Regions from separate parts of the Bradyrhizobium sp. USDA 4504 genome, predicted to be linked through region 3. Evidence: predicted binding sites of a transcription regulator. Region 3 holds the regulator's gene; each other region holds the start of a gene.
What was found. The regulator PhoB, encoded in region 3, activates phosphate uptake and scavenging genes when phosphate is short. The targets are predictions, from matches to a motif close to TGTCATNNANCTGTCAT.
Positions count from the first base shown of each region.

Region 1: a site for PhoB is predicted at 1,257-1,273, ahead of ppk2 (polyphosphate kinase 2). Genes of this name have one in related genera too.
Region 2: a site for PhoB is predicted at 1,610-1,626, ahead of ACVMB1_RS10800 (RNA degradosome polyphosphate kinase). Genes of this name have one in related genera too.

Region 1 covers NZ_JBSSGV010000001.1:1,123,350-1,126,611, forward strand. The annotation lists gene ACVMB1_RS04805 (DUF6294 family protein) at 1-116, opposite strand, end outside; gene ppk2 (polyphosphate kinase 2) at 269-1,201, opposite strand; gene ACVMB1_RS04815 (fumarylacetoacetate hydrolase family protein) at 1,350-2,522, shown strand.
Region 2 covers NZ_JBSSGV010000001.1:2,414,673-2,417,934, reverse strand. The annotation lists gene purM (phosphoribosylformylglycinamidine cyclo-ligase) at 1-99, opposite strand, end outside; gene ACVMB1_RS10810 (CDP-alcohol phosphatidyltransferase family protein) at 260-802, shown strand; gene ACVMB1_RS10805 (P-loop NTPase family protein) at 891-1,568, shown strand; gene ACVMB1_RS10800 (RNA degradosome polyphosphate kinase) at 1,700-3,262, shown strand, end outside.
Region 3 covers NZ_JBSSGV010000001.1:6,466,578-6,469,839, forward strand. The annotation lists gene ACVMB1_RS30415 (GcrA family cell cycle regulator) at 440-952, shown strand; gene phoB (phosphate regulon transcriptional regulator PhoB) at 1,193-1,903, opposite strand; gene phoU (phosphate signaling complex protein PhoU) at 2,049-2,765, opposite strand; gene pstB (phosphate ABC transporter ATP-binding protein PstB) at 2,872-3,262, opposite strand, start outside.

The DNA.
Region 1 (3,262 bases), 5.3 Mb from region 3:
CGAATAGGCGCGCTCCAACTGAGGTCAAGGGTTTGGATAGCATGTGTCGCAACACCCTTATAGCTTTCTGGCTGGTCGGTCGCCGAGCTTTTGCTTTCAAGATGTTCTTTCAACATAGCGTACGCCTCCTTCTAGCCCGCGAATTGCGAGCAACCTCTGGTTTAAAGGGAGGGCGCAAAAGGACCAGTGAGCTGCCTCACAATCTCCAATCGCGATTTAGTGATCCTCCCCGTAAGCGGGGGAGGACAGAGCGTGCTCGTGCCCAGAATCAATATCGTCCCGGCACGTACATCTCCTGCGGGATCGGGCCGCGGTGATAGTCCGGGTTGCGCACCCGCGGCGGCAGCACCACCGGCTGGTGGGTGACCGCCTGATAGGGGATCTGGCTCAAGAGATGCGAGATGCAGTTGAGCCGGGCGCGCTTCTTGTCGACTGCATCGACGATCCACCACGGCGAGTCCTGCAGGTGCGTGCGTTCCAGCATCGTTTCCTTGGCCTTGGTGTAGAGCTCCCAGCGGGTCCGCGCCTCGACGTCCATCGGGCTCAGCTTCCACTGCTTCAGCGGATCCTGGATCCGCATCGAGAAGCGGAACGCCTGTTCCTCGTCGCTGATCGAGAACCAGTATTTCAGGAGGACGGTGCCGGAGCGGATCAGCATGCGCTCGAATTCCGGCACCGAGTTGAAGAATTCCTCATACTGCTCGTCGCTGCAGAACCCCATCACCTTCTCGACGCCGGCGCGGTTGTACCAGCTGCGGTCGAACAGCACGATCTCGCCGCCGGCCGGCAGATGCGAGACATAGCGCTGGAAGTACCATTGCGTGCGCTCGCGCTCGTTCGGCGCCGGCAGCGCCGCGATCCGGCAGACCCGCGGGTTGAGCCGCTGGGTGATGCGCTTGATCACGCCGCCCTTGCCGGCGGAATCGCGGCCCTCGAACAGCACGACGACCTTCTTCTTCTCGTGCTGCACCCAGTCCTGCAGCTTGACCAGCTCGCCCTGCAGCCGCAGCAATTCGCGGAAATAGAACTTGCGGTCGATCGACGGCCTGCCGGCGGCGCCGTCATGGTCGAGCTCGTCGAGCCTCATGTCGTCGAGCTCGAGCTCGAGTTCCTCGTCGAGGCTGTCGGCCATCTCCTGATGGATGCGGGCGCGCAAGGCTTCATCCCGCAAGGCTTCGTCGGTGAGGGCGGAGGTCGTCATCAAGGTCCGTCTTTCAGTGTGTTAGATGGATCGGACGGCAGCATTGACGGGCGATGTTACCCCTCTATGACAATGCCGTGACCGCTGTTTCACGCCGCCGGGCGGACTGTGCTAACAAGCCGACAAAACCAAAAAGGGAGATGTGCCGATGATTTCACTCACGCCAAAAGACGTCCTGCCGGAGGACGGCACCGCCGGCACGCTGGTCGGGCGGGTCTGGCTGCCGCAGGCCGGCGGGCCGGCCGTCGTCGCGGTGCGGGCAGACGGTGTGTTCGATGTCACGGCGCGGTTCCCGACGGTGAGCGCGCTCTGCGAGGAAAGCGATCCCGCGGCCGCGCTGCGCGCCACGGGCGGCGAGCGGATCGGCGATTTCGAGGCGATCCTCGCCAACACCCCGCCCGACGGCCGCGACAAGGCCAGGCCGCACCTGCTGGCGCCGGTCGATCTCCAGGTGCTGAAGGCCGCCGGCGTCACCTTCGCGATCTCGATGCTGGAGCGCGTGATCGAGGAGCGGGCGCGCGGCAATCCGTCCTCGGCGGACGCGATCCGCAAGGAAGTGGTGCGCCTGGTCGGCGACGATCTCTCCAAGCTGAAGCCCGGCTCCGAGCAGGCGATGAAACTGAAGCAGGTGCTGATCGATCAGAATGCCTGGAGCCAGTATCTCGAGGTCGGCATCGGTCCCGACGCCGAAGTGTTCACCAAGGCGCCGACGCTATCCTCGGTCGGATCAGGCATGGATGCCGGGCTGCATCCGAAGTCGACCTGGAATAATCCGGAGCCGGAGGTCGTGCTTGTTGTCTCCGCCGCCGGCAAGATCGTCGGCGCCGCGCTGGGCAACGACGTCAATCTGCGCGACTTCGAGGGGCGCTCGGCGCTGTTGCTGTCGAAGGCCAAGGACAACAACGCGTCCTGCGCGATCGGCCCGCTGCTCCGGCTATTCGACCAGACCTTCTCGCTCGACGATGTCAGGAAGATGGATGTCGGCCTGACCGTGACTGGCGCAGACGGCTTCGTGCTCGAGGGCCATTCCTCGATCAGCAAGATCAGCCGCGACCCGACCGATCTGGTCGCCCAGACCATCGGCCCCGTGCATCAATATCCTGATGGATTTGCGCTGTTCCTCGGCACGATGTTCGCGCCGGTCAAGGATCGCGATGCCAAGGGTGAGGGTTTTACCCACAAGCGCGACGACATCGTGACCATCGCCGCACCACAGCTCGGCAAGCTGGTCAACCGGATGCGCAATAGCGACGAATGCGAGCCCTGGACCTTCGGCGTCGGTGCGCTGATGAAGAACCTCGCACAGCGCAAGGTGCTGTGAGGATCAGGACGGGGCGGCGAGTCCACTACCTCGGCCACTTCGTCGGCCGTGTGCGGCCTGTCGCGTGGCGGCAGGTCGGCGCTGGGTTGCGCCGACAATCCGGTGACGTTCAGCCGCCTCTCGCAGCGCGTTGAACGACGACGATGGTGACTGTGCCGAAGCGGCGGCGTTGTCGAACATGTTCAGAAACCTGCGCGGCAGATCGACCGTGTGGCGCAACTTGAGCGCGCTAAAACACGCGGAATTTGCCGCTTTTTCCTAGCTTTATGTGAACCAGTTCATCCTCGTTCGCGCCGGTCCGCTCCAGCATATTGGCTCGACGCGAACAGAAGGAATCGCGTACATGAGCGAGCAGCCATCAAACGGAATGCCCGATTGGCTCACCACCGATATGCTGGTCATTGCCGTATCACTGGCCATCATCGTGATTGGGATATGGATCGCGCCGTAGCCTGGTTGTCGCGGCGAGGCCGTCCAGCCGGGCAGGGCGCCAGCGGCAATCACTGAGTTGCCCGACGGCGCAAGCCTCTTTTGCAAAACGGAACGAGATGCAAAGCTCGGACGATTCACACACTCAGTGCCGTCCCTGCGAAAGCAGGGACCCATAACCCCAAATGCAAATTGTTAAGCGATGCTGCAACGGCGAGTCCCCCTCACAACAACTGCTGCGGCGTATGGGTCCCGGCCTTCGCCGGGACGACACTGTGGGGTTGGCGTCATTCGAGTGACCAACCAACGCC
Region 2 (3,262 bases), 4.1 Mb from region 3:
GGCCCGCACCATCGGCTTGATCAGATCGACCAGTCGATTGCCGGCGTCGATATCGACACCCGAATCCGCGTAAGTGAGCCCGTTTTTGCGCTCGGTCATGCCCAATTCCAGATGATCAGGGGCTGGTTACGAGGAATTCCGCCCCCGCGCAATGGCTCGCGGCGCTGCTGCCGCGATACTATGTAGATAACACAAGGCGGCTGCGCAAAAGAGCCGGATATCGAGTAAAATCAGGCTTCTAGCCGGGAAGCGATCCAAGTTGAGCATTCCGAACATCATCACCCTCGGCCGCATCATCCTGGTGCCGGTGATCGTCTGGGCCATCGTGTCCAGCCAGATGGAGATTGCGTTCGCGATCTTCGTGATCGCCGGCGTCTCGGACGCGGTCGACGGTTTCCTCGCCAAGCGCTTCAACATGACGAGCGAGCTCGGCGCCCTGCTCGATCCGCTCGCCGACAAGGCGCTCCTGGTGTCGATCTATGTCGCGCTCGGAATCTGGGGCGCGGTGCCGCGCTGGATCGTGATTCTGGTGGTGTCACGCGACATCATGATCGTCTCCGCCGTGATTGTGTCATGGTTGTTCGACAAGCCGGTCGAGATGAAGCCGCTGATGGTGTCGAAGCTGAACACGGTGGCGCAGGTCGCGTTCGCAGCGCTGGTGCTGGCCTCGCTCGGCTTCGGCTTTCAGCCACACCCTTACGACCTGATCCTGATGGGCCTGGTCACGATCTTTACTTTGGGTTCGGTGTCCCTCTATCTCGTGGAGTGGGTGCGGCACATGAGCACGATCGAAGCTCGGTAGGCGGGATCCGGAAAAGTGGAAGCCGGTTTTCCCGCGACAAACGCGACGCGTTTGCGCATGGCTAAAATGAAGTTGTTTGGAGACTTGCGTGGCCAGTAGCGTTCAACCTCGTCAATTGGCCTTGGCCCTGCCGCACGAGGAGAAGCTGACCCGCGACGATTTCCTTGAGGGCCCTGCCAATGAGGCGGCGCTGGCGCTGATCGACGGCTGGCCGGACTGGCCAAACCGAATCATGCTGCTGGTCGGGCCTGACGGCTCCGGCAAAAGCCACCTCGCCGCGATCTGGGCCGAGAGCGCCGGCGCGCGCTCGACCGCGGCGCATGCGCTGACCGCCGACACGGTGCCGACCGCGCTTGCGACCGGTGCGCTCGTCGTCGAAGACCTGAGGCCGGCGGATTTCGACGAGCGCGCGATGTTTCATCTTTTAAATCTGGCGCGCCAGGACGATGCCTACGTGCTGATCACGGCGCGCATTCCGCCCTCGGCGTTCGAGATCGAATTGCGCGACCTGCGGTCGCGGCTCCGCGCGGTGCCGACCGTGACGCTGCTGCCGCCGGACGACCAGCTGTTCCGCGGCCTGATCGTCAAGTTCTGCGCCGACCGCCAGATGAGCGTGGACGAACCGCTGGTCAGCTATCTGAGCAACCGGATCGAGCGTTCCTACGTTGCCGTCCGGCAGGCGGTCGAGCTCCTGGATACCGAGGCACTCCGGCTCGGCCGTCCCGTCACGCGGGCGCTGGCGGCGGAGCTGTTGCGCGACGCCTGATCCATCCCGCGGCTTGACGGCGCAGGCGAGCGGAACATCAATGTCATCGAAACGTCATCGCAATATCACATGGTCTCTGCGGCTCTCGGCTACACCGCCCCGGCCCCTGCCCTGAATTGGACCAGCACTTTATGGACTCGGCACAAGCTACTGAAATCAAAGAAAAAGAGGCGGAGTTTCCCGCCATTCCCGCAATCGCGACCAGCCCCGAACGCTTCATCAACCGGGAGCTCTCTTGGCTGCACTTCAACCGGCGGGTGCTCGAGGAATCGGTCAATCTCGGCCATCCCGTGCTGGAGCGGGTCCGCTTCCTGTCGATTTCGGCGAATAACCTCGACGAGTTCTTCATGGTCCGTGTCGCCGGCATCAAGGCGCAGGTCCGCGAGGGCATTACCGAGCGCAGCCCGGACGGCCTGCTGCCGGCCGATCAGCTCGTGATGATCAACAAGACCGTCTCGCAGCTCGCCTCCGACCAGCAGGCGATCTGGAGCGACCTGCGGGATATCCTGGCCAAGGTCGGCATCCAGCTGGTCGACGGCCGCGACGTCACCAAGTCCGAGCGCAGCTGGATCGAGGATCACTTCCTCCACAGCATCTTCCCGCTGCTGACGCCGCTGGCGATCGACCCGGCGCATCCCTTCCCGTTCATCCCGAATCTCGGATTCACGGTGGCGCTGCAATTGTCGCGGATCTCCGACGGCAAGGCGATGAACGCGCTGATCCGCATGCCCGGCAAGATCGACCGCTTCATCCGCATCCCCTCCACCAAGGAAGGCGCGCCGGCGCGGCTGATCACGCTGGAGCAGGCCACCGGTCTCTTCATCGGCCGCCTGTTCCCCGGCTACACCGTCAAGGGCCAAGGCGCATTCCGCATCATCAGAGACTCCGAACTCGAAATCGAGGAAGAGGCCGAAGACCTCGTTCGCCTGTTCGAGACCGCGCTCAAGCGGCGACGCCGCGGGTCGGTGATCCGGCTCGAGATCGAGGCCACGATGCCAGAGGAGCTGCGCATCTTCGTGCAGCACGCCTTGTCGGCCGCAGACGACGAAGTGATCCTGGTCGACGGCGTGCTGGCGATGAACGAGCTGTCGCAGCTCACCCGCCTCAATCGCCCCGACCTCGAATTCCCGCCCTATGTGCCGCGCCACCCCGAGCGGGTGCGCGATCATGGCGGCGATATCTTCGCCGCCATCCGCCAGAAGGACCTCGTGGTCCATCACCCCTACGAATCCTTCGACGTCGTGGTGCAGTTCCTGCAGCAGGCGGCACGCGATCCCGACGTGGTCGCGATCAAGCAGACGCTCTATCGCACCTCGAACAATTCGCCGATCGTGCGCGCGCTGGCGGAAGCCGCCGAGGCCGGCAAGTCGGTGACCGCGCTGATCGAGCTGAAGGCGCGCTTCGACGAGGAAGCCAATATCCGCTGGGCCCGCGACCTCGAACGCGCCGGCGTGCAGGTGGTCTACGGCTTCATCGAATTGAAGACGCATGCCAAGCTGTCGATGGTGGTGCGCCGCGAGGGCGGCAATCTCACGACCTATGTGCACACCGGCACCGGCAACTATCACCCGGTCACCGCGCGCATCTACACCGACCTCTCCTACTTCACTTCGGATCCGATCATCGGCCGCGACGTCGCGCGGGTCTTCAACTACATCACCGGCTATGCCGAGCCGAGCGACATCGAGAAGATG
Region 3 (3,262 bases):
CCAGCGCAGCAACGGCCAGCTTCGGAAAACAAAACGGCCGCCTTTGCGGGCGGCACGTGGCGGGCATTCTATGCTGCGGTCGGTAAGTGTCAATCGCCACGAAGTGGCCTTCCTGCAATGCGAAACGAGCGCAATCCGGAGCATTCCGGTGCGGTGGAAAAGCCTCATCGCGATGCTTAACTGTGTGGGAACATGTGGACGCACGACCGCGGACTCTTGCGCCAGAGTCACGCCATATTGTAGCGTTTGGCCTGTCGGGTACGACATCTCGTGCGGCGGTACTGGACCCTCTAAGTAGCCTTTGTGTCTCGCGTAAACGTTCGGGCGCAACACCGTGCCCGGCGAGGGCTAAGGGATTCTGGCCGCAGGGATATTTGTCCAGATTGGCTCGCAGCGCCGCTCCAATGATTGGCCGGCGCTACGCGAAGGGAAGAATGCGATGACTGTATTGACCTGGTCCGACGATCGCGTCGAGCAGCTGAAGAAGCTCTGGGAGTCCGGCCTGTCGGCCAGCCAGATCGCGGCGGAACTTGGCAATGTGACGCGAAACGCCGTGATCGGCAAAGTGCATCGGCTCGGCCTCTCCGGCCGCGCCAAGGCACCCTCCACGGCCGCGCCGCGGCAGCGCAAGGCCCGCCCCGCCCAGCACATGATGCGGGTGGCGCGCCCGGTCTCGCGCGGCAACACCGCGCTGGCGCACGCCTTCGAGGCCGAGATGGAGCCCGATCCGATCTCCTACGACAATGTGGTGCCGATGAGCCAGCGGCTGTCGCTGCTCGAGCTCAACGAGGCCACCTGTCACTGGCCGGTCGGCGATCCCTCGAGCCCGGAATTCTTCTTCTGCGGCGGCAAAGCGCTCGGCGGCCTGCCCTATTGCGCGCATCACTCGCGCGTCGCCTACCAGCCCGCCGCCGATCGCCGCCGGCCGTCGGCGAAACCGCAGATCAAGTGAGCACTCGGGAAAACGACGGAAGACCTCAAAGACAAATCCCCGCGAAAGCGGGGATTTTTTTGTGTGACCCAGCCCGGCTATATCACCAGCGTCGTCCCGGCGCAGGCCGGGACCCATAACCACGAATGGGTGTTGTTAGAAAGCCGTCTGGCCGCGTGCCGATTGCGCTGGCCGCAGCGTATGGGTCCCGGGTTTCGCCGGGACGACGCCGTGTTGCGGTTTATGAATGCCGCATGGCCGTTACGGCTGCGGCTCGGCCTTGGCAAAGCGGTCGTCGAGCGCGTAGCCGGCGCCGCGCACAGTGCGGATCGGATCCTGCTCGCGGCCCGGATTGAGCAGCTTGCGCAGGCGGCCGATATGCACGTCGACGGTGCGCTCATCGATGTAGATGTCGCGGCCCCAGACGCTGTCGAGCAATTGCTCGCGGCTGAACACGCGGCCGGGATGCTCAAGGAAGAATTCGAGCAGGCGATACTCGGTCGGCCCGAGATCGATCGGACGGCCCGAGCGCGCCACGCGGCGCTTCTCGCGGTCGAGCTCGATGTCGCCGTAGGTCAGCACGGTCGCAAGCCGCTCCGGGCTGGCGCGGCGCAACAGGCCCTTCACCCGCGCCAGCAGCTCCGGCACCGAGAACGGCTTGACGATGTAATCGTCCGCGCCGGTGGCAAGCCCGCGCACGCGCTCGCTTTCCTCGCCGCGCGCGGTCAGCATGATGATCGGAAGCTGCTTGGTCTCGGGCCGCGCCCGCAGGCGGCGGCACAGTTCGATGCCGGACAGGCCCGGCAGCATCCAGTCCAGCACCACGAGGTCGGGAACGCGCTCCTTCAGCCTTGTATCCGCATCGTCGCCGCGCCCCACCGTCTCGACATCGTAGCCTTCCGCATCGAGATTGTAGCGCAACAGCGTCGTCAGCGCTTCCTCGTCTTCGACTACCAGAATGCGTGCGCTCATCGGTTTAAGTTCTTTCTCTGTGGTGATCCGTTGCCCAGACGCAAACCGAAACGCTTACTTCCTTGAGCATAGTCCCCGCGGAAACGATTTGTCGCGAGGATCATCCAGTTTCGCTCTTGCCGGTTCCGTGCTTGCCGATCATGCCTCAGTTGCCCGGCACCGTGGTGGCAAAAGTGGTCATGTCGCCCTTCGGGCGCTTGTCGGTGATCTGCTGGCCCTCGATCATGTAGAACACGGTCTCGGCGATATTGGTGGCGTGATCGCCGATCCGCTCGATGTTCTTGGCGCAGAACATCAGATGGATGCAGAACGAGATGTTGCGCGGATCTTCCATCATGTAGGTGAGCAGTTCGCGGAACAGCGAGGTGCAGATCGCATCGACCTCCTCGTCGCCCTTCCAGACGTTCATCGCCGCCGGCAGGTCGTGCGCGGCATAGGCGTCGAGCACCGACTTGACCTGCGACAGCACGAGGTCGGTCATGTGCTCGAGGCCGCGGATCAGCTTCAGCGGCTGGAAATCGCTCTCCAGCGCCGCGACGCGCTTGCCCATGTTCTTGGCGAGGTCGCCGATCCGCTCGAGGTCGGTGGCGACGCGCATCGCGCTGACGATCTCACGCAGATCGATCGCCATCGGCTGGCGGCGGGCGATCGTCAGCACCGCCCGCTCTTCGATGTTGCGCTGCAGATTGTCGATCTCGATGTCGGCGGCGACCACGCGCTTGCCGAGCGCGACGTCGCGACGGATCAGCGCGTCGACCGACTCGGTAATCATCCGTTCGACCAGGCCGCCCATCTCGGCGACCAGGCGAGTCAACTCCTGCAGGTCGCTGTCGAATGCCTTGGCGGTATGTTCAGAAGCCATCGCTTGTCTCCCTCAACCATGATCCCGGGGATCATGGTTTCGTGTCCTGAATTTTAGCATGACCTGATCGGAAAACCGGTTTCCACTTTTCCGGATCATGCGCCGGTCAACCGAACCGGCCGGTGATGTAGTCCTGGGTGCGCCGATCGCTCGGTGAGGTGAATATCTTGTTGGTGTCGTCGAACTCGATCAGCTCGCCGAGATACATGAAGGCGGTCTTATCGGAGACGCGCGCCGCCTGCTGCATGTTGTGGGTGACGATCGCGATCGTGTAGTCCTCGGAGAGCTCCTGGATCAGCTCCTCGACCTTGGCGGTCGAGATCGGGTCGAGCGCCGAGCACGGCTCGTCGAACAGGATCACCTCGGGACGCACCGCCACGGTGCGCGCGATGCACAGGCGCTGCTGCTGGCCGCCGGAGAGCGACAGGCCGGAGGCGTTCAGCTTGTCCTTGACCTCGTTCCACAGCGCGCCGCCGCGCAGCGCCTTCTCGACCCGG